One region of the Stenotrophomonas sp. GL_111 genome, then DNA from elsewhere that is predicted to be linked to it. Evidence: predicted binding sites of a transcription regulator. Region 1 holds the regulator's gene; the other holds the start of a gene.

Region 1 (9,416 bases):
CCATGTCAGTGCAGGAACCCGGACAGATTGGTTTCGATGTTGCGCGGGTTCTCACCCTGGGCGATGGAGATCAGCCCTTCGATGATCATTTCGCGGTCGCGGCTGTTGTGGTGGATCACGCTTTTGAGCTTGGCCGAGACCGGCAGGAACAGCAGGTTGGCCGAGGCGATGCCATAGATGGTGGCGGTGAACGCCGCGGCGATGCCGTGGCCGAGCTTGCTCGGGTCGGCCAGGTTCTTCATCACCGCGATCAGGCCCAGCACCGCGCCGATGATGCCCAGCGTGGGCGCGTAGATGCCCATGCCCTCGAACACCTTGGAGGCGGCCAGGTCCTGGTGTTCCTGGCTGCTCAGCTCGATTTCCATCATGTGCCGGATGGTTTCCGGCTCCACGCCGTCCACCAGCAGCTGCAGGCCCTTGCGCAGGAACGGATCGTGCTGCGCATCGACCTGTGCTTCCAGGCCGAGCAGGCCCTGGCGACGGGCGATGTTGCTCCACTCCACGATCTTCTGGATCAGCTCGCGGCGGTCGCTGCTCGGCGGCAGGATGACCCAGCGCACGATTTTGAAGGCGTGTTTGAACACCGCCGGCGAGGTGTGCAGCAGGATCGAGGCGATGGTGCCGACGATGACGATCACGAAAGCCGCCGGCGACCACAGCGATGCCAGACCGGCGCCCTTGAGGATGCTGCCGCCGACCAGTGAGGCCAGGGCGAGGAAAAGTCCAATGAGGCTGAGTCTGTCCATGGGTCCGTTATCGGCTTGTGTGAATGGGACTTGAGACGCCGACGGGGTCAGGTGCTACGGCGGTCACACTTTGTTGGGGCAGCCGGGCATGGCCCGGCTCTACCTTTTCTCAGCCGGGCATGGCCCGGCGCTACCTTTCTCAGTCAACGCAGGCCGTCGACGTCGAGGATCAGTGACATGCGGCCGTCGCCGATCAGGGTTGCGCCGGCGTAACCGCGCAGCCCGCGCAGGGCCTTGGGGAGCGGCTTGATCACCACTTCCTCGCGCCCGCGTACCTGGTCCACCACCAGCCCGAAGCGTGCCTCGCCGGCCTGCAGCACCACGATGGTGAGCAGCGGCGATGCGGCCGGTTCCACCGCCAGCCAGTGGCGCAGGTCGACCAGCGGCAGGGTGTGAGATTTGCGGTCGAGCACAGCACGGCCGTCGAACCAGCCCAGCGAGGTGTTGGGGGCATGCAGCACCTCCATCACGCGGGCCAGGGGCAGGGCGTAGACGTCCTCACCGGCCTGCACCAGCAGGGTCGGCAGGATCGCCAGCGTCAGCGGGACGCGGATCATGAAGCGGCTGCCACGGCCCAGCTCGGACTGGATCTGGATCTGCCCGCTGAGCTCGCGGATGCGCGACTGCACCACGTCCATGCCGACGCCGCGGCCGGAGATGTCGGTCACTTCCTGCTTGGTCGAAAAACCGGGCAGGAACACCAGGTGCAGGCATTCCTCGCTGGTCAGGCGGGCGGCGGCTTCCGGGTCGATCAGGCCCTTCTCGCGCGCTTTCTGGCGCAGGCGCTCCGGGTCGATGCCGGCGCCGTCGTCCTGCACCTCGATACTGACGTAGTCACCTTCCTGCTGGGCCGACAGGCGGACATGGCCGTTGCGCGGCTTGCCCTGGGCTTCGCGCAGCTCGGGGGTTTCCACGCCATGGTCGATCGCGTTGCGCACCAGGTGCACCAGCGGATCGGCCAGGGCCTCGACCAGGTTGCGGTCCAGCTCGGTTTCGGCGCCGACCAGCTCCAGCTCCACTTCCTTCTTCAGGTTGCGGGCAACGTCGCGGGCTACCTTGGGGAAGCGCGAGAACACCTTGCCGACCGGCTGCATGCGGGTGCGCATCACCGCCGACTGCAGGCGCGCGGTGGCGATGTCCAGGGTGGACACCGCACGGTCGAGCTCTTCGTCATGCAGGCGCGCACGCAGGGTCTTGAGCCGATTGCGTGACAGCACCAGTTCGCCGATCAGATTGACGATCGCATCCAGCCGCTTGGTATCCACGCGCACGGTGTGTTCGGCCTCGGCCACCGGCTTGTTCGCGGCCGGTTTGCCTGCAGGCGGTGCAGCGATGGCGGCGCGCGGGGCAGCGGCGGGCGCGGCGGCCACCGCTTTGGCGCCGGGGACCGCGCCGCCGTGCAGCTGGTCCAGCAGGGCTTCGAATTCGTCTTCGCCGATCAGGCCGTCGTCGGCTTTTTTTTCAGCGGCCACCGCGGTCGGTGCGGCGCCGCCGTGCAGCTGGTCGAGCAGGGCTTCGAACTCGTCATCGGTGATCAGCTCGCCGCTGAGGGGGGCAGCCACGGCGGCGGCCGGGGCCGGGGTAGCCGGGCCGTTGACGTCGAACTGGGCGATCAGCTCCGGCGGTGCGTAGCCAGGCTCGGTACCGGCCGACACCGAATCGAGCATCGACTGCAGGTAGTCCAGCGACTGCTGGGCGGCATCGAAGTGATGCGCCTGCAGGGTGGCCTTGCCCGAGCGCGCCATGCCGAGGGTTTCCTCGGCGGCATGGCACAGTTCGACCATGGCCTGGATGCCGAGGAAGCCGGCACCGCCCTTGAGCGTGTGGAAGCCGCGGAACACCGCATTGAGCTGGTCGCTGTCCTGGGGCGACTGCTCCAGCGACACCAGCTGTTCGCCGAGGCGATCCAGGATCTCCTGGGCCTCGAGGATGAAGTCGGCAGCAATATCGTCTGGAACAGCACTCATAGGATTACAGCCCCAGATCCGAAAGCAGGTCGTCGGCGTCCACCTGCGACACCTGATGGCGGTCCAGCCCGGACACGGCCGGGCCGGCCAGGCCGTTGTCGCGCTTGTGCGCGGTGTCATCCTGCGGCGGCAGGCCGAGCGCACCAAAACCTTCGTGGACCCGGCGCACGATGCCGACCACACGGCGGATGATCTGCCCGGTCAGGTCCTGGTAGCTCTGGGTCAGGGCGATTTCGGTGAGGTTGTGGCGGATCCGGTCCAGCTGCTGGTCCTGGTCGGGGGTGAGCCCGTTGGCGCGCAGCTGTTCGGTCAGCGCCCGGCATTCCTCGGCCAGGTCCAGGGTGCGGTGGGTGGCCTGTTCGGTCATCGCCACCACGTGGTCCAGACGCGCGCAGGCATCGTCCAGCTCGCCGGCTTCACTGGGCAGGCTGGGCAGTTCGCCCAGCGCCTGGCCCAGCTCGCGGGCAAGCCGGTTCAGCCCGGCCATCATCGGCTGGGTACGCAGTGCGGCCAGCGCGTCGATCTCCTGGCGCCAGCCGGCCTCGTCACCGCTTTCCAGCGCGGCCAGGGCGTCCTGCAGGCGCTGCACCAGCGCGGATTTGTCGCTGAGGGTTTCCATCAGGCGCTCGCCGCCAGACGTTCGAAGATCTTGCCGAGCTTTTCTTCCAGGGTCTGCGCGGTGAACGGCTTGATGATGTAGCCGTTGACGCCGGACTGGGCTGCTTCGATGATCTGTTCGCGCTTGGCTTCAGCGGTAACCATCAACACCGGCAGGGTCTTGAGCTTGGCATCGGCGCGGATCGCCTTGAGCAGGTCGATACCGGTCATCACCGGCATGTTCCAGTCGGTGACCACGAAATCGAACGGCTGGCTCTGCAACAGCGCCAGCGCGGCATGCCCGTCCTCGGCTTCGGCCGTATTGGTGAAGCCCAGATCGCCCAGCAGGTTCTTGACGATACGACGCATGGTCGAAAAATCGTCGACGATCAGGATACGCATGTTCTTGTTCAAAGCACTTTCCTCGGTCTTAATTGTTTTCGAGGCCGGCGTCGGCCGCCTCGAAGATCTTCAGTCGGCCACGCAGGCGCAATACCGCCTGGCCATGGATCTGGCAGACGCGCGACTCGCTGACACCGAGTACCGCGCCGATCTCCTTCAGATTCAGTTCCTGCTCGTAGTACAGCGACAGCACCAGCTGTTCGCGCTCCGGCAACAGCCCGATCGCGTTGCCCAGCTCGCGGCCGAATTCGCCGCGCTCCAGCACCTGCTGCGGGGTCGGGCCACCCTGGGCGACGGTATCCAGTTCGCCCTGGTCTTCAATCCGTGATTCCAGGCTGAGTACCTGGCCGCGTGCGGCGTCTTCCATCAGGCGCAGGTAGTCGGGCAGGGGCATCTCCATCGCCGCGGCCACTTCGGTGGCGCTGGCGGCGCGGCCGGTGCTCTGCTCCAGCCGACGGATGGTGGAGGCAGCGTCGCGGGCACGCCGGTGTACCGAGCGCGGCACCCAGTCGCCACGGCGGATCTCGTCGATCATCGAACCGCGGATGCGGATCGAGGCATAGGTTTCAAACGAGGCGCCCTGGTCGGCGTCGTAGCTGCGCGAGGCCTCGATCAGGCCCATCATGCCGGCCTGGATCAGGTCATCGACCTCGACACTGGCCGGCAGGCGCGCGGCCAGGTGGTGGGCGATGCGCCGGACCAGGTCGGAGTGCTGGGCAATGCACTCGTTGGCGGCGGTGCGTTGCACCTCTTTGTATTGTGCGGCGCCTTTCATGCGGTCACCCCGCGTTGCTTGAGGATGCGTTCCAGGAAGAATTCAACGCCACCGCGCGGCTCGGTCGGGGCCTGCCAGCGGGCGGTACGGCGGGCGATCTCGATGATCGCCTGTGCGGCCGGGCTGGACGGGTAGGCCTTCACCACCGGCTGCTGGCGTTGCACCGACAGGCGCAGCCAGTCGTCCTGCGGCACGCAGCCCAGGTAGTTCAGCGAGACATCGGCGAGGAACTTCTCGCAGACCCGGCTCAGCTTCTCGTACAGCACGCGGCCCTCGTTGGGGTCGCGCACCATGTTGGCCACCACCTGGATGCGGTCCACCCCGCGCTCGCGCGAGAGCACCTTGATCAGGGCGTAGGCATCGGTGATCGAGGCCGGCTCGTCGCAGACCACCACCACGGTGTCCTGGGCGGCCTGGCAGAAGGTCAGCACGCCGTCATTGATGCCCGCCGCGGTGTCCACCACCATGATGTCCAGCTCGCGCTCCAGTTCGGAGAACACGTTGACCAGGCCCACGTGCTCGGCCGGGGCCAGCTCGGCCATGTGGCGGCGACCGGACGCGGCCGGCACCACCAGCACGCCACCGGGGCCTTCGATGATGACCTCCTCCAGCGTGCAGCGCCCGGCGACCAGGTCGGCCAGGGTCACCTTGGGCTGCAGGCCCAGGATCACATCGATGTTGGCCAGGCCCAGGTCGGCATCCAGCAGCAGGGTGCGTTTGCCCATGTCGGCGAGCGCCACGGCCAGATTGGCCGAAACGTTGGTTTTGCCCACGCCGCCCTTGCCGCCGGTGACGGCGATGGTGCGGACCGGGCCCAGCGGCTGGCTACGGGTAGCCGACAGCGGGAAGGTCTTGGTCAGCTTGGCGTACTCACGCGACGGCATGGTTCAACTCCGGGTTGCAGGGCATATCGGCCGCGCGGCGCAAATCTTCAAGGCGAAGTACAAGATTGGCCGCACTGGCCCGGTGCAGGTCTTCAGGAACGTCCTGGCCATCGGTGACCCAGGTGATCGGCAGGCGGTGGTCCACGGCCACCGACAGTGCGCTGCCGAAGCGGCCGGTTTCATCCAGCTTGCTCAGCACCACACCCTGCGGGTTGGCGGCGCTGAAGCGGCGGACCACCTCGTCCATGTCGCCGAAACTGGTGTTGGCCGGCAGCACCAGCAGGGTGCGGATCTGCTCGGCGGCGCGCAGCCACTGCAGCTGGGCGGCCAGGGCACGGTCGCGCGGGCCCAGCCCGGCGGTGTCGATCAGCACCAGCTTGTAGTCCTTCAGACGTTCCAGCAGCTGGTTCAGGTCGCTGCCGCTGCTGGCCTCGTGCACCGCGATGCCGAGCTGGCGGCCGAAGCCGTACAGCTGCTCGCGGGCGCCGATGCGGCCGGTATCGGTGGTGACCAGGGCGACATCGCGGGCGGCGTGCTTCTCGGCGAAGCGCGAGGCCAGCTTTGCAATCGTGGTGGTCTTGCCGGCACCGGTCGGGCCGACCAGGGCGATGACACCACCCGCCTCGAGCGGGTCGACCGGGGCGATGGGCAGCTTCTTGGACAGCAGCCCCAGCATCAGCCCGCGGCCGCGGTGGGCTTCGGTGTCCAGCGGAATCTGCATGGCCACGTCGCGGCTGATGCCGGCGTCGAAGCCGTATTCGTCCATCAGGTCCAGCGCGGCGGCGCGCACCGGCGAACCGCGCAGGCGCTCGTCGGTGAAGCGGTGCATCTCGCGCTCGATGACCTGGCGCATGCCGGCCACTTCGTGACGCAGCTGGCGGATCTCTTCGTCATCGCGCGGCACCACCACCAGTTCGGGGGCGATGGCCGGCTGGGCAACGACGGGGAGGGCGGGTGGGGTGGTGGCGACCGGTTCGGCGGCCATGACCGGTGCAGCTTCCTGCGGGGCGGCGGCCTCGGTGATGGTCACCGGCAGCGGCGGCATCGCCACGCTGGCGGCCGGCGGTGCATGCATCTGGAAGTGCGGCACGTCATCGGCCAGCCCGTCCAGCGGCGGGTCGATGATGAAGCGGGCGCGGTTGATCGGCGCGGCGTTGGCGGCCGGGGCAGCTGCAGCGGCCTGCTCGACATTGAACGGGGCGAAGATCTGTTCCGGCAGCGACGTTTCGTTGACGCTGGGGCTGACGCCGGCGCGGGCCAGGGTCGCGGCAAAGCCGCTGCTGCCCGGCGGCGGCACGATTTCATTGGCCGAATCCAGCGTGCGCCCGGTGGCACCGACGGCGGCGCGGGCCAGCGCGGCCACGGCCGAAGTGGTGGCCGCGACCGGTTCCGGTGCGGCGACCGGTACCTTGCGCCGGGTCACGGCGGCGATCACTGCATCGGCGGCATTGCGCGGGCGCGGTGCCGGCGGCGGGGCGACGTCCTTGCGCGCCGCTTCCAGTGCGCGCTGCACGGCGCCTTCGTCGTAGTTGGCCGCCGCCACGATTTCGACGCCTTCCTCGATCCGGCGGTTGGACAGAATCACCGCGTCCGGACCGTGTTCCTTGCGCACCAGGTTCATGGCCGAGCGCATATCGGAGGCGACGAAACGTTTGATTTTCATGCTGTGGTACCGGGACTGGGGCGGCGGAGTAGTGGAAGGGAAGCGCTGGTTGTCGGTGGTCTGCACGGTCCGGGTTTCCCTTTATTTCCTGCTGCGGTGATATCGAATGGGGGTGTCTGTTTTCTGGCGCGTTGCTGTCGGCGTTCCGACTCAGCTGATCGTGCCGACCAGCTTCAGTCGTTTGTCCTCAGGCACCTCGCTGTAGGCCAGCACCGACAGCGAGGGGACGCTGTGGCGCACCAGCCGTGCCAGCGCGGCACGCACGGGGCCTGGTACCAGCACGACCGCCGGCTCGTTCTTCGCTTCCTGCTTGCCGACACATTCGGCCAGGCTTTGATGCAGTCGCTCAGCGAGTCCGGGTTCCAGCGCGGCGCCGTTGCCCTGTGTGGACTCCTGCAAGACGCGTTCCAGTTGTGGGTTGAGCGTGAAAACCGGCAGCTCCGCCGACATGCCGGCGATCTCCTGCACGATGAAGCGGCCCAGCGCATTGCGCACGGCGGCGGTCAGGGCGGCGGGGTCCTGGCTGACCGGTGCGTTTTCCACCAGCGATTCGACGATCTTGCGCAGCTGGCGGATCGGAATGCGCTCGATCAGCAGGTTCTGCAGTACCCGCACCACCGCCGACAACGGCAGCGACTTGGGGGTGAGGTCTTCCACCAGCTTCGGCGCACTCTTGGCCAGGTTGGCCAGCAGCTGCTGCACTTCCTCGTGGCCGAGCAGTTCCGGTGCGTGCTCGCGGATCAGGTGGGAGAGATGGGTGGCGACCACCGTGGCCGGGTCGACCACGGTGTAGCCCATGGATTCGGCATGGGCACGCTGGTGTGGCTGGATCCAGGTGGCATCCAGGCCGAACGCGGGGTCCTTGCCGGCAATGCCTTCCAGGGTGCCCAGCGCGCTGCCCGGGTCCAGCGCCAGTTCGCGGTCGGGGTGGATCTCAGCGGTGGCCACCGGCACGCCGTGGATCAGCAGGCGGTAGGCGGTAGCCGGCAGTTCGAGGTTGTCGCGGATGTGCACCGAGGGAATCAGGAAACCGATGTCGTGGGTGAGCTTGCGGCGCACGCCCTTGATGCGCGCCATCAACTCGCCGCCTTGAGTCTTGTCCACCAGCGGAATCAGCCGGTAGCCGACCTCCAGGCCCAGCGGATCGACCGGGCGCAGTTCGTCCCAAGTCAGCTCGGCGCTCGGGGCCGCGGCGGCACCGGGCAGGCCCAGGCCCTCGCTGCGGCCAGGCGTGCTGGTTTCGGCGGCACGGGCGGCCACCACGCTTTTCTTCCACAGTTTGTAGGCGATGAAGCCCAGGATCGCCGCCAGCGTCAAGAAGGCGACGTTCGGCATGCCCGGCACCATGCCGACCACGCCCAGGATCGCCGCGGCGATGGTCAGCGCACGGTGCTGGCCGAACACCTGGCCCATCATGGCCTGGGCCATGTCCTGGGAACGCGAGGCGCGGGTGACCAGCATCGCCACCGCCGAGGACACCAGCAGCGCCGGCAGCTGCGCCACCAGACCGTCACCGATGGAGAGCAGGGTATAGGTCGCCGCGGCGTCGCCGAACGGCATGCCGTGCTGGAGCACGCCCACGGCCAGGCCGCCGAGCAGGTTGATGAACAGGATCAGGATGCCGGCGATGGCGTCGCCGCGGATGAACTTGCTGGCGCCGTCCATCGCACCGTAGAAGTCGGCTTCCTCGCGGACTTCCTCACGCCGGGCCTTGGCCTCTTCACGCGTCAGCAAACCGGCGTTGAGGTCGGCATCGATCGCCATCTGCTTGCCGGGCATGGCATCCAGGATGAAGCGGGCGGTCACTTCCGACACGCGCCCGGCACCCTTGGTGATCACCACGAAATTGATGATGGTCAGGATCGCGAACACCACGATACCGACCGCATAGTTGCCGCCGATCACAAACTCGCCGAACGCGGCGATGACCTTGCCGGCCGCGTCGTGGCCGTTCTGGCCGTTGAGCAGGATCACGCGGGTGGAGGCCACGTTCAGCGCCAGCCGCAGCATGGTGGTGATCAGCAGCACGATCGGGAAGATGGTGAAGTCCAGCGGGCGCTTCACGTAGACCACCGCCAGCAGCACCATCAGCGAGATGGCGATGTTGAAGGTGAACAGCGCATCGAGCACCGGTGCGGCCAGGGGCACCACCACCATGGCCAGCAGCGCCAGCACGATCAGCGGGGCGCCAATGCCATGCCGGATCATGTCCAGCGCCTTGCGCACGTTCATGCCACTGCCTGCGGGTTGGGCGCTCATGCGCGGCCTCCCTTGCCGAATTCATCCACATCGATGCTCGGTGCAGCGGGCATGGGGCCGCCGCGCCAGGTGCGCAGCTGGTAGACGTAGGACAGGACCTGGGCAACAGCCGAATACAGTCTC
Region 2 (9,416 bases), 650 kb from region 1:
GCAGATGGCCGAGGTCGGCTTCAGCCTCTACACCGAGCTGCTTGAGCGCGCGGTGCGCAGCATCCGGCTGGGCAAGCTGCCCGACCTGGACGCTGGCGAAGAAGCGCGCGGCGCGGACGTGGAACTGCACATGCCGGCGCTGATTCCCGACGACTACCTGCCCGATGTGCACACCCGCCTGACCCTGTACAAGCGCATCAGCAGCGCGCGCGACAGCGATGAACTGCGCGAGCTGCAGGTGGAGATGATCGACCGTTTCGGCCTGCTGCCGGACCCGGCCAAGCACCTGTTCGCGATTGCCGAACTGAAACTGCAGGCCAACCGGCTCGGCATCCGCAAGCTGGACCTGGGCGAGAACGGCGGGCGCATCGTGTTCGAGGCCAAGCCGGACATCGACCCGATGGCGGTCATCCAGCTGATCCAGAAGCAGCCCAAGCTGTACACCATGGACGGCCCGGACAAGCTGCGCATCAAACACCCGCTGCCGTTGCCGGAAGACCGCTTCAGCGCCGCCAAGGCGCTGTTGCTGACCCTCTCGCCACGCTGATCCTGATTCCCCCGATGACCCTCCGCTACTGCGGGCCGGAGGGTCTGCCTGCTTTTTGCCCGCGACAAGGAGAGTTGCTTTGAAATCATTCCGCCCCCTTCTGCTGGCTGCCAGCCTGGCCGTGTTGACCGCCTGCGGCGGCAACGGCATGAGCGCCAGCGAGTACCTGACCGAAAACGTGGCGTTCTGGAACGGCACCGCCACGACCGTGCAGCAGTGGACCATCGGCAACCAGGGCCTGGAACTGCAGAAGGCGCTGGCCTCGGGCAAGGGCATCGCCAGCTTCAAGCCGGGCCTGGAGCGCGCACGCGCCGAGATGCAGCAGCACCTGACGCTGATCGACCAGATGCCGCCGTCCGAGGATGCCAAGGACGTGCACCAGAAGCTGCGCACCTACGTGCAGAGCTCCGATGAGATGTTCGGCATCCTGGTGCAGATCGCCGCGCTGCCGGAGGGCTACAGCCAGGCGCAGATCACGCCGCTGGCCGAACAGCTGCAGCAGCTGGGCACGCGCATGGACACCGAGATGGAGGCGCTGGACGCCGCCCAGGGTGCGTATGCCAAGCAGCACGGCATCCAGTTGCAGAGGCATTGATCCATCCGAGCCTGGTCGCACGTGCGGCCAGGCTCGCCAGCAGAATCGCCCGTGACCGACCCTACCCCGTTTGACCCGACCCATCCGCTGACCTGCTCCATCGATGCGCTGTCGATGTCGCTGCAGATGCGCGACCCCTACACCCGCTTCCACTGCGACCGCGTTGGCGAGCTGTGCGAGCAGCTCGGGCGCCATTGCGATCTCGATGCGGCGCAGCGCCACCAGCTCGGCCTGGCCGCACGATTCCACGATATCGGCAAGATCGGCATCCCCGATCATGTGCTACTGCATCCGGCCCGGCTGGATGAGGTGCAGGCGGCGATCATGCGCACCCATCCCGAGCGCGGCGAGCGCATCTTCGCGGCCACCGGTCGCGCCGATGCCGACGCGGTGGCCCAGCTGATCCGTTCGCACCACGAGGCCTACGATGGCAGTGGCTATCCCGACGGGTTGCGTGGCAGCGAGATCCCGTTGGGTGCCCGCATTCTGACCATCGCCGATGCCTGGGATGCGATGACCAGCGACCGCCCCTACCGCGATGCGATGGAACGCAGCCGCGCGATGCGCATTCTCGACGATGCCGCTGGCGGCCTGCTCGATCCGGACGTGCTGGGCGCGTTCCAGCAGCTGCTCAAGCGTGAGCCCGCACGGGTCTGAACCTGGAAGGTTTTTTCCAAGCGGTGTTCCAGAAAAAACCCGGCTTTCGCCGGGTTTTTCATTTCGCTCAACGGCCTGCGATCACCACAGTACGACGCGCTTGTCGTCGCCGCGCACCATCGCATCACCGGCCTTGCACTCGAACGCGCTGGCGTAGGCCGGCATGTTCGACGGCGCGCCGTTGGCACGGAAGTTCGCCGGGGCGTGCGGGTCGGTGTTCAGGCGCACGCGCAGCTCGCCGTCGGTGAAGTTGCGGCGCCACACGGTGGCCCAGTTCATGAAGAAGCGCTGGTCCTGGGTGTGGCCGTCCACGGCTACATTGGCCTTGGGGTTCTCCTTCAACGCCATCTGCAGCGCGTCATAGGCCACGGTCAGGCCGCCCAGGTCACCGATGTTCTCGCCCAGGGTGAGCTTGCCCTTCACCTTGATGCCCGGCAGCGATTCATAGCCATCGAACTGCGCGACCAGCTGGTCGGTACGCTCGGTGAAGGCCTTGCGGTCGCTGTCGGTCCACCAGTTGTCGAAGTTGCCGTTGGCCGCGAACTGGCTGCCCGAGTCGTCGTAGCCGTGCATCATTTCGTGGCCGATCACCGCGCCGATGCCGCCGTAGTTCAGTGCCGGATCGGCCTTGGCGTCGAAGAACGGCGCCTGCAGGATCGCCGCCGGGAACACGATCTCGTTCTTGGTCGCGTTGTAGTAGGCGTTGACGGTCTGCGGGGTCATGCCCCACTCGGTCTTGTCCACCGGCTTGCCGATCTTGTTCAACATGTAGCGGTAGTTGAACGCGCGCGCGGCCTGCATGTTGCCCAGGTAGCTGTCGGCGTTGGTTTCAAAGCCCGACCAGTCGCGCCACTTGTCCGGGTAGCCGATCTTCGGGGTGAAGCTGGCCCACTTCTCCAACGCCTTCTTGCGGGTGTCTTCGCCCATCCACTCCAGCTTTTCCAGGCGCGCCTTCAGCGCCACCGACAGGTTTTCCACCAGGTGCTGCATGGCCACCTTGGACTCGGCCGGGAACACTGCTTCCACGTACAGCTGGCCCAGGCCTTCGCCGATGGACGTGTTGACCGACTCCAGCACGCGCTTCCAACGCGGCTGCATTTCCTTCTGGCCGCGCAGGGTGGTGCCGTAGAAGTCGAAGTTGGCCTTTTCGAAGGCGCTGCTCAGGTACGGCGAAGCGTCATCGAGGGTGTGGAAGCGCAGGTAGGCCTGCCAGGTGCTGGCCGGTACGTCGGCGAGCATCTTGTCCACTTCGGTGAAGAACGCCGGCTGGGCCAGCGAGAACTTCGTTGCGGCCGGCACCTTGAGCGTGTCAAACAGGGTGGTCCAGCTGAAGTTCGGGGTCAGCTTGTCCGCTTCGGCGGCACTGACCGGGTTGTAGCGCTTGGCCGGGTCGCGCATTTCAATGCGCGACAGCGACGCCTTGGCCAGGCGGGTTTCGAAGTCCATCACCGCCTTGGCCTGGGTCTTGGCCTGCGCGGCATCCACGCCGGACAGGGTCAGCACCTGGGCGATGTAGGCCACGTAGGCGTCGCGGATCTTGGCCTGCGCATCGTCGAAGTAGTAGCCCTTCTCCGGCAGGCCCAGGCCGCCCTGGCCGACGTAGGCGATGACGTTGGCCGAATCCTTGTAGTCGGCATTGGCGAACAGCGAGAACAGCACGCCCTGGCCCTGTGCCTGGCTGTCGCGCAGGTACTGGGTGATGGCGGCGGTGTCGCTCAGCGCGGCGATCTTGTCCAGCTGCGGCTGCAGCGGCGTGATGCCGGCGGCCTCGATCTTGGCTTCGTCCGAACCGGTCTTCCAGATATCACCGATCTTGGCTTCCACCGAGCCGGCCTTGGCCTGGCTGGCTGCGGCCTGCTCGACCAGCGTGTGCTGCACTTCCAGCGAGCGCTCACGCAGGATTTCGAAGCTGCCCCAGGTGGTCTGGTCGTTCGGCACCGGGTTGGCGGTGAGCCACTTGCTGTTGACGAACCCGTTGAGGTCCGTGCACGCGGCGATCGCCGGGTCCAGATCGGCGCTGTTGAGCGAGATCAACGGGGTCTTGATCTGCGACAGATCAAAGGCCGGCTTGGCATCGGCCGCAGCGGTCGGTGCGGTATCGGTCTTGCCGCACGACGCCAGCGAAGCGGCGATGGCGACGGTCAGGCCCAACGGGACCAGCTTGGAAAACTTCATGCGACTCTCCGGCTACAGATGGATGCATTGCCCGGATACCGGGCAATCCAGCAGCGTAGCGCGGGAGGGGGCGCGACGGACCGGCCAAAGGTCACAGGCATCGGACCGGCACGCCTCGCGGTGGGTCCGACCTCCCGGTGGGTCCGACCTCGCGGTGGGTGCGGACCGTTGGTCCGCACATTGCCAGCACTCGCGACACTGCATATCGGCACGGAAAGATCGTACCGACCAACGGTCGGTACCTACTTCGCCTTGCCCTGGTTCGCCACGGCTTCAGCGGCCTTGCGTGCCGCTTCCGGGTCGCCCAGGTAGCGGAACGACTTCACGCTCAGATCGTCGTTCAGTTCGAACAGCAATGGAATGCCGGTCGGAATGTTGAGCTCCAGGATGGCGTCCTGCGAGACGTGGTTGAGGTACTTGTACAGCGCGCGCAGCGAATTGCCATGCGCGGTGACCAGCACCGTCTTGCCGTCCTTCAACTGCGGGGCGATCGCATCGAACCAGTACGGCAGCACACGTTCCAGCGTGGTCGCCAGCGACTCGGTGCCCGGCAGCGCGTTGCGGTCCAGACCGGCGTAGCGACGGTCGTGGATCGGGTGGCCCGGATCGTCGAGCGACATCGCCGGCGGCGGGATGTCGTAGGAACGGCGCCAGATCTTGACCTGGTCTTCGCCGTGCTTAGCTGCAGTCTCGGCCTTGTCCAGGCCCTGCAGGCCGCCGTAATGGCGCTCGTTCAAGCGCCAGCTCTTGCTGACCGGCAGCCAGTCCTGGTCCAGCTCGGCCAGCGCGCCCTGCAGCGTGTGGATGGCGCGCTTGAGCACCGAGGTGTGCGCCACATCGAACTGCAGCCCTTCCTCGCGCATCAGCCGGCCGGCGGCGGCGGCCTCGCGGCGACCCTGTTCGGTCAGTTCCACGTCCACCCAGCCGGTGAAGCGGTTGTCCAGGTTCCACTGGCTCTGGCCGTGGCGCAACAGTACGAGTTTCCGGGTCACTGCAGTATCTCCGACAGGTGGCAAGGCAGGCGCCCATTGTAGCGGCAAGCCCACCTGCCCTGCCCCGCGCCCCGGCTCAGGGATGCGGATGGCCGTGATGGCCCTGTGCGTCCGGCCCGCTGCGACGCTGCTCGCCGGTCGCGAGGGCGGGGTTGGCATGCACGTGCCCGGCATGATCACGCCCGGCATGGTCATCGGCGGCGGCGGTACGCCCCGGACCGACGCTGCAGGCATCGCCGCAGTGGTCGGCTTCGATCTGCAGGGTCACATGGTCGATGCCGAAGCGTTCGTGCAGCACCGTGCCCAGGTCGCGACGCAGGCGGTCGGCATCCACGCCGGCGCCCATCACCACGTGCGCGGTCAGCGCCGGGGTGCTCGAGGCGAGCGCCCACACATGCAGGTCGTGCACATCCAGCACGCCATCGTGGCTGCACAGCGCCGTGCGCACCGCGGCCACGTCCATGCCCTTGGGCACGCCTTCCAGCAGCACGTTGATCGCCTCGCGCATCAACACCCAGGTGCGCGGCAGTACCCACAGCCCGATCAGCACCGCCAGGATCGGGTCGATCGGCTTCCAGCCGGTCCACTGGATCAACAGCGCACCCACGATCACCGCCACCGAGCCGAGCATGTCCGCCCACACTTCCAGGTAGGCCCCCTTCACATTGAGGCTCTCGCCGCTGCCGGCACGCAGCAGGCGCATCGAGATCAGGTTGATCACCAACCCGGCCGAGGCGATCACCAGCATGCCGGTGGAGGCGATTTCCTGCGGCTGGCGGAACCGTGCGATGGCCTCCCACAGGATGTAGCCGGCCACCACGAACAGCATGGCGCCGTTGATCATCGCGCCCAGCGCTTCCAGCCGCGCATAGCCGTAAGTGCGCTTGGCATCAGGTGGGCGCCGACTCAGCCGCACTGCGATCAGCGCGATCATCAGCGCCAGCGTATCGGTGGCCATGTGCGCGGCATCGGACAGCAGCGCCAGGCTGTTGGTCCAGAACGCACCGACCACTTCGATCAGCAGGAAGGTCGAGGTCAGCCCGAGCGCCCACCACAGGGGCTTCTCGTGGCGGATCTCGCTGGGAAGGTGATCGTGGTCGTGACCCATGGCAACAGCTCCTGTGCAATGCGATCAGGCTACCCCGGTGGGCCGCGGGAGACTATTACGTGATTTATAACATTGCATGCCCGGATCGTCCTGACTCCCCTTCAGCTTCCTGCCCCAGCGGCCGATACCGGGGGATTGATCCACGCAGGTCGCTCCACCGTGCACATTCCCTCCCTGGACGAGGCCAGCCAGCCGCTCGCCGACGCCTGGCACCATTGCCTGCACGAAGCAGGCCCCGCTGCCGCCGCGCTGCTGTGTGCGGTGGCGGTGGACACCCCGCCCGCACTGGCCGAACGCTTCTACGCCGTGTTGCTGCAGGACCCGCGCGCCTCGCGCTTCCTGTCCCATGAGCAGGTAAAACAACGCCTGCAGCCGTCGATGCAGCGCTGGTTACAGCAGCTGCTGAGCACCGATGACACCGGCGTAGCCGCCGCCGTTGCCGCGCAGCGCGTGATCGGTGATGTGCATGCCCGCGTCGGCATTCCCGTCGACCTCGTCACGCGCGGTGCGCGGGTGCTCAAGCACGCGCTGTTTGCCCAGCTGCGTGCGCGTGCCCCCCATACCGATATCGCCTTCGCCGCGATCAGCTGCATCAGCACGGTGATCGATATCGCGCTGGAAGGCATGACGCTGGCCTACACCCACGCGCGCGAGCGCTCCTCGCGTACCGATGCCGCCTACCGGCTGTTCTCGCTGGTGCAGAACGTCAGTACCGAACGCGAGCGCCAGCGCGCCCTGCTGCTGGATTGGGAAAACGCGCTGCTGTACGCCATTGCCAGCCAGAGCAGCGAGGCCGATACGGTTGACCTGGCGCACTCGGAATTCGGCCTGTGGTTCACCCACAAGGGCATTCCCAGTTTTGGCGAAAGCAGCGAGACCGCGCAGGTCGGCACACTGGTGGCCAGCATCGATGCACAGCTGCGCGCCGCCCTGCTGCACGCCGACCTCGCCGCCCGGCTGGCGGCACTGCAGGACATCCGCGAGCAGCTGGCACGGATCCGCACCTTGATGGGCATGTTGTTCGAGCGCATCGGCGAACTGGATGCCGGCAGCGACGCGCTGACCAACCTGCTCAACCGCCGCTTCCTGCCGACCGTGCTGCGCCGTGAGATCGATCTGGCCAACAGCACCGGCACGCCATTCTCGGTGCTGCTGCTGGACCTGGATCACTTCAAGGCGATCAACGACACCCACGGCCACGACGGTGGCGACCGCGCCCTGCAACATGTGGCCGCACTGCTGGGCCAGCTCACCCGGGGCAGCGACTATCTGTTCCGCTACGGGGGCGAAGAGTTCGTGGTGGTACTGGTGGCGGCTACCGCCGTGCAGGCGCAGGTGATCGCCGAGAACCTGCGCAAGCAGATCGCGCAGCACCCGGCCCAGCTCGGCAACGGCCAGCCGCTGGCGCTGACCGCCAGCATCGGCGTGGCCGCGCACGATGGCCACCCCGACTACGAACGGCTGATGGCCCGCGCCGACGCGGCCATGTACCAGGCCAAGAAGGCCGGCCGCAATCAGGTGGTCCTGGCCAGCGACACCTTGCCCGAACCGCCGGGACGGCAGGCGCTGCAGCGCGGCTGAAACCGCCGCGCTACCATCGCCGCTGGCATCCCGACCAGACAGGTACCGCATGTCCTTGCTCCGTAGCGTGCTGTGCGCCGCGCAGGCCATGTTGCCAGGACGCGCAGCGGCCGCTGACCCGCCCGCCAGTGCGCACGACGAGCGCGCGCTGTGGGCGTACACGGAATGGCTGGCGCTGGGCTGGGAAGCATCGCCGGAACAGACGCTGCGCGGCATGCAGCGGATCCAGGCCGATAGCGGCCCGATCGACAGCGCCGACCCGGTCGCGCTGCGTTTTGGCGACGACCTGTACGCAAGCCGCGCCGAGATCGAGCATGGGCCGGATGGCCGCATCCTCTCGCTGCAATTGCCCTTGGCCGACCGCTGTGTGCCATTGCGCTCGCTGCGGCAACGCCACCCGCAACTGTGGGTGATGGACTCCCTGCACGGGGGGCATGGCCCCGGTGGCAACACCACCCTGGGCGCCGAAGTCGGCACGGCGATGATCGCCTTCACCTTCCCGGCCGATGCCAGCGACTGCCTGTCGCAGGTGCGGATCAGCCACGCCGCCGCGGCCAAGGCCGGTCCCGGCGTGAAGTAGCACGGCTGCAACCGCCCGTTGCGGCACAGCCTTCGGTACCTTCGGCGCATGCCGGGCGTGGCGGCGGCAGCGTAGGATCTTCTGGCGGGCCCGGCCCGCGTTGCCACCTGCCTGCCAAGGATCCACGCGATGCCGTGCCGCCCTCTGCTGTCTCCCCTGCTCGCCCTGCTGTTGCCCACGTTGTTGCTGGCCGCGCCCACCGTTGGCGCACGCGAGGTGGCGCAGCCGGCCGAACACGTCGACGCCGATGGGCCGTATGTGTTCCGCACCGACAAAGGCCTGGAAGCCCAGTGGATCTGCAATGACCACGTGGTGCGGCGAACGCTGCCCACGAAGGGCGAAGCCACGCTGATCGCACCGCAATGCGGCTATCCGCACCCGGTGACCGTGCTGCCGCCACGTACAGCAGAACTGGCGCAGTATCCGGCGACACCGCGCATCGTGGCGCTGTCGGACATCCACGGCCAGTACGGGCTGCTGGTGAAGCTGCTGCGCGCCCACCACGTGATCGATGCGCAGGACCGCTGGTCGCTCGGCGATGCCACCCTGGTGGTGGCCGGCGATGTGTTCGACCGCGGCCCGCAGGTCACCGAGGCGTTCTGGCTGCTGTACCGCCTGCAACAGGACGCCGCCGCAGCCGGTGGCGCGGTGCACTTCGTACTCGGCAACCACGAAACCATGGTGCTCTACGACGACCTGCGCTACGTCAATCCGAAGTACCTCAAGAGCGCGCAGCTGCTGGGCCGCACCTACCCGGCGCTGTATGGCCCGGACTCCACGATTGGCCAGTGGCTGCGCACCCGCCCGGTGCTGCTGCGGATCGGCGACACGCTGTTCCTGCACGGCGGCATCGCCCCGGAGAACCTGGACCTGGTGCGCGACATGGACACCACCAACCGTACCTACCAGGCCGCGGTCGGTCTTCCGCGTGATCAGGTCAAGGCCGCGCCGGACACCGCGCGCCTGTTCGACGGCAAGACCAGCCCGATCTGGTACCGCGGCTATTTCGATGGACGCATGGACACCGCGCAGGTGCAGGCACTGCTGACGCAGCTGGACCTGAAGCGCATCGTGGTGGGTCACACCTCGATGCCGCACGTCAGCCGCTTCCATGGCGAGCGCATCATCGCCATCGACAGCAGCATCAAGAACGGTGAGAACGGCGAATTGCTGTTCATCGA

What was found. The regulator FliA, encoded in region 1, starts transcription of late flagellar genes. The targets are predictions, from matches to a motif close to TAAAGTTTNNCNNNCNNNGGCCGATAA.
Region 2: the regulator FliA is predicted to act here: its motif matches at 6,176-6,202, upstream of AC3IPM_RS06265 (GGDEF domain-containing protein).

The regions. Positions count from the first base shown of each region.
Region 1 covers NZ_CM174421.1:2,024,731-2,034,146, forward strand. Annotated here, with positions in the region: gene motD (flagellar motor protein MotD) at 1-4, opposite strand, end outside; gene AC3IPM_RS09300 (flagellar motor protein) at 6-746, opposite strand; gene AC3IPM_RS09305 (chemotaxis protein CheA) at 890-2,713, opposite strand; gene AC3IPM_RS09310 (protein phosphatase CheZ) at 2,718-3,332, opposite strand; gene cheY (chemotaxis response regulator CheY) at 3,332-3,724, opposite strand; gene AC3IPM_RS09320 (RNA polymerase sigma factor FliA) at 3,741-4,487, opposite strand; gene AC3IPM_RS09325 (MinD/ParA family ATP-binding protein) at 4,484-5,371, opposite strand; gene AC3IPM_RS09330 (AAA family ATPase) at 5,358-7,034, opposite strand; gene flhA (flagellar biosynthesis protein FlhA) at 7,185-9,293, opposite strand; gene flhB (flagellar biosynthesis protein FlhB) at 9,290-9,416, opposite strand, start outside.
Region 2 covers NZ_CM174421.1:1,378,077-1,387,492, reverse strand. Annotated here, with positions in the region: gene mfd (transcription-repair coupling factor) at 1-547, shown strand, start outside; gene AC3IPM_RS06290 (hypothetical protein) at 627-1,142, shown strand; gene AC3IPM_RS06285 (HD-GYP domain-containing protein) at 1,194-1,799, shown strand; gene AC3IPM_RS06280 (M13 family metallopeptidase) at 1,881-3,974, opposite strand; gene gpmA (2,3-diphosphoglycerate-dependent phosphoglycerate mutase) at 4,217-4,966, opposite strand; gene AC3IPM_RS06270 (cation diffusion facilitator family transporter) at 5,043-6,074, opposite strand; gene AC3IPM_RS06265 (GGDEF domain-containing protein) at 6,234-7,655, shown strand; gene AC3IPM_RS06260 (hypothetical protein) at 7,705-8,235, shown strand; gene AC3IPM_RS06255 (metallophosphoesterase) at 8,365-9,416, shown strand, end outside.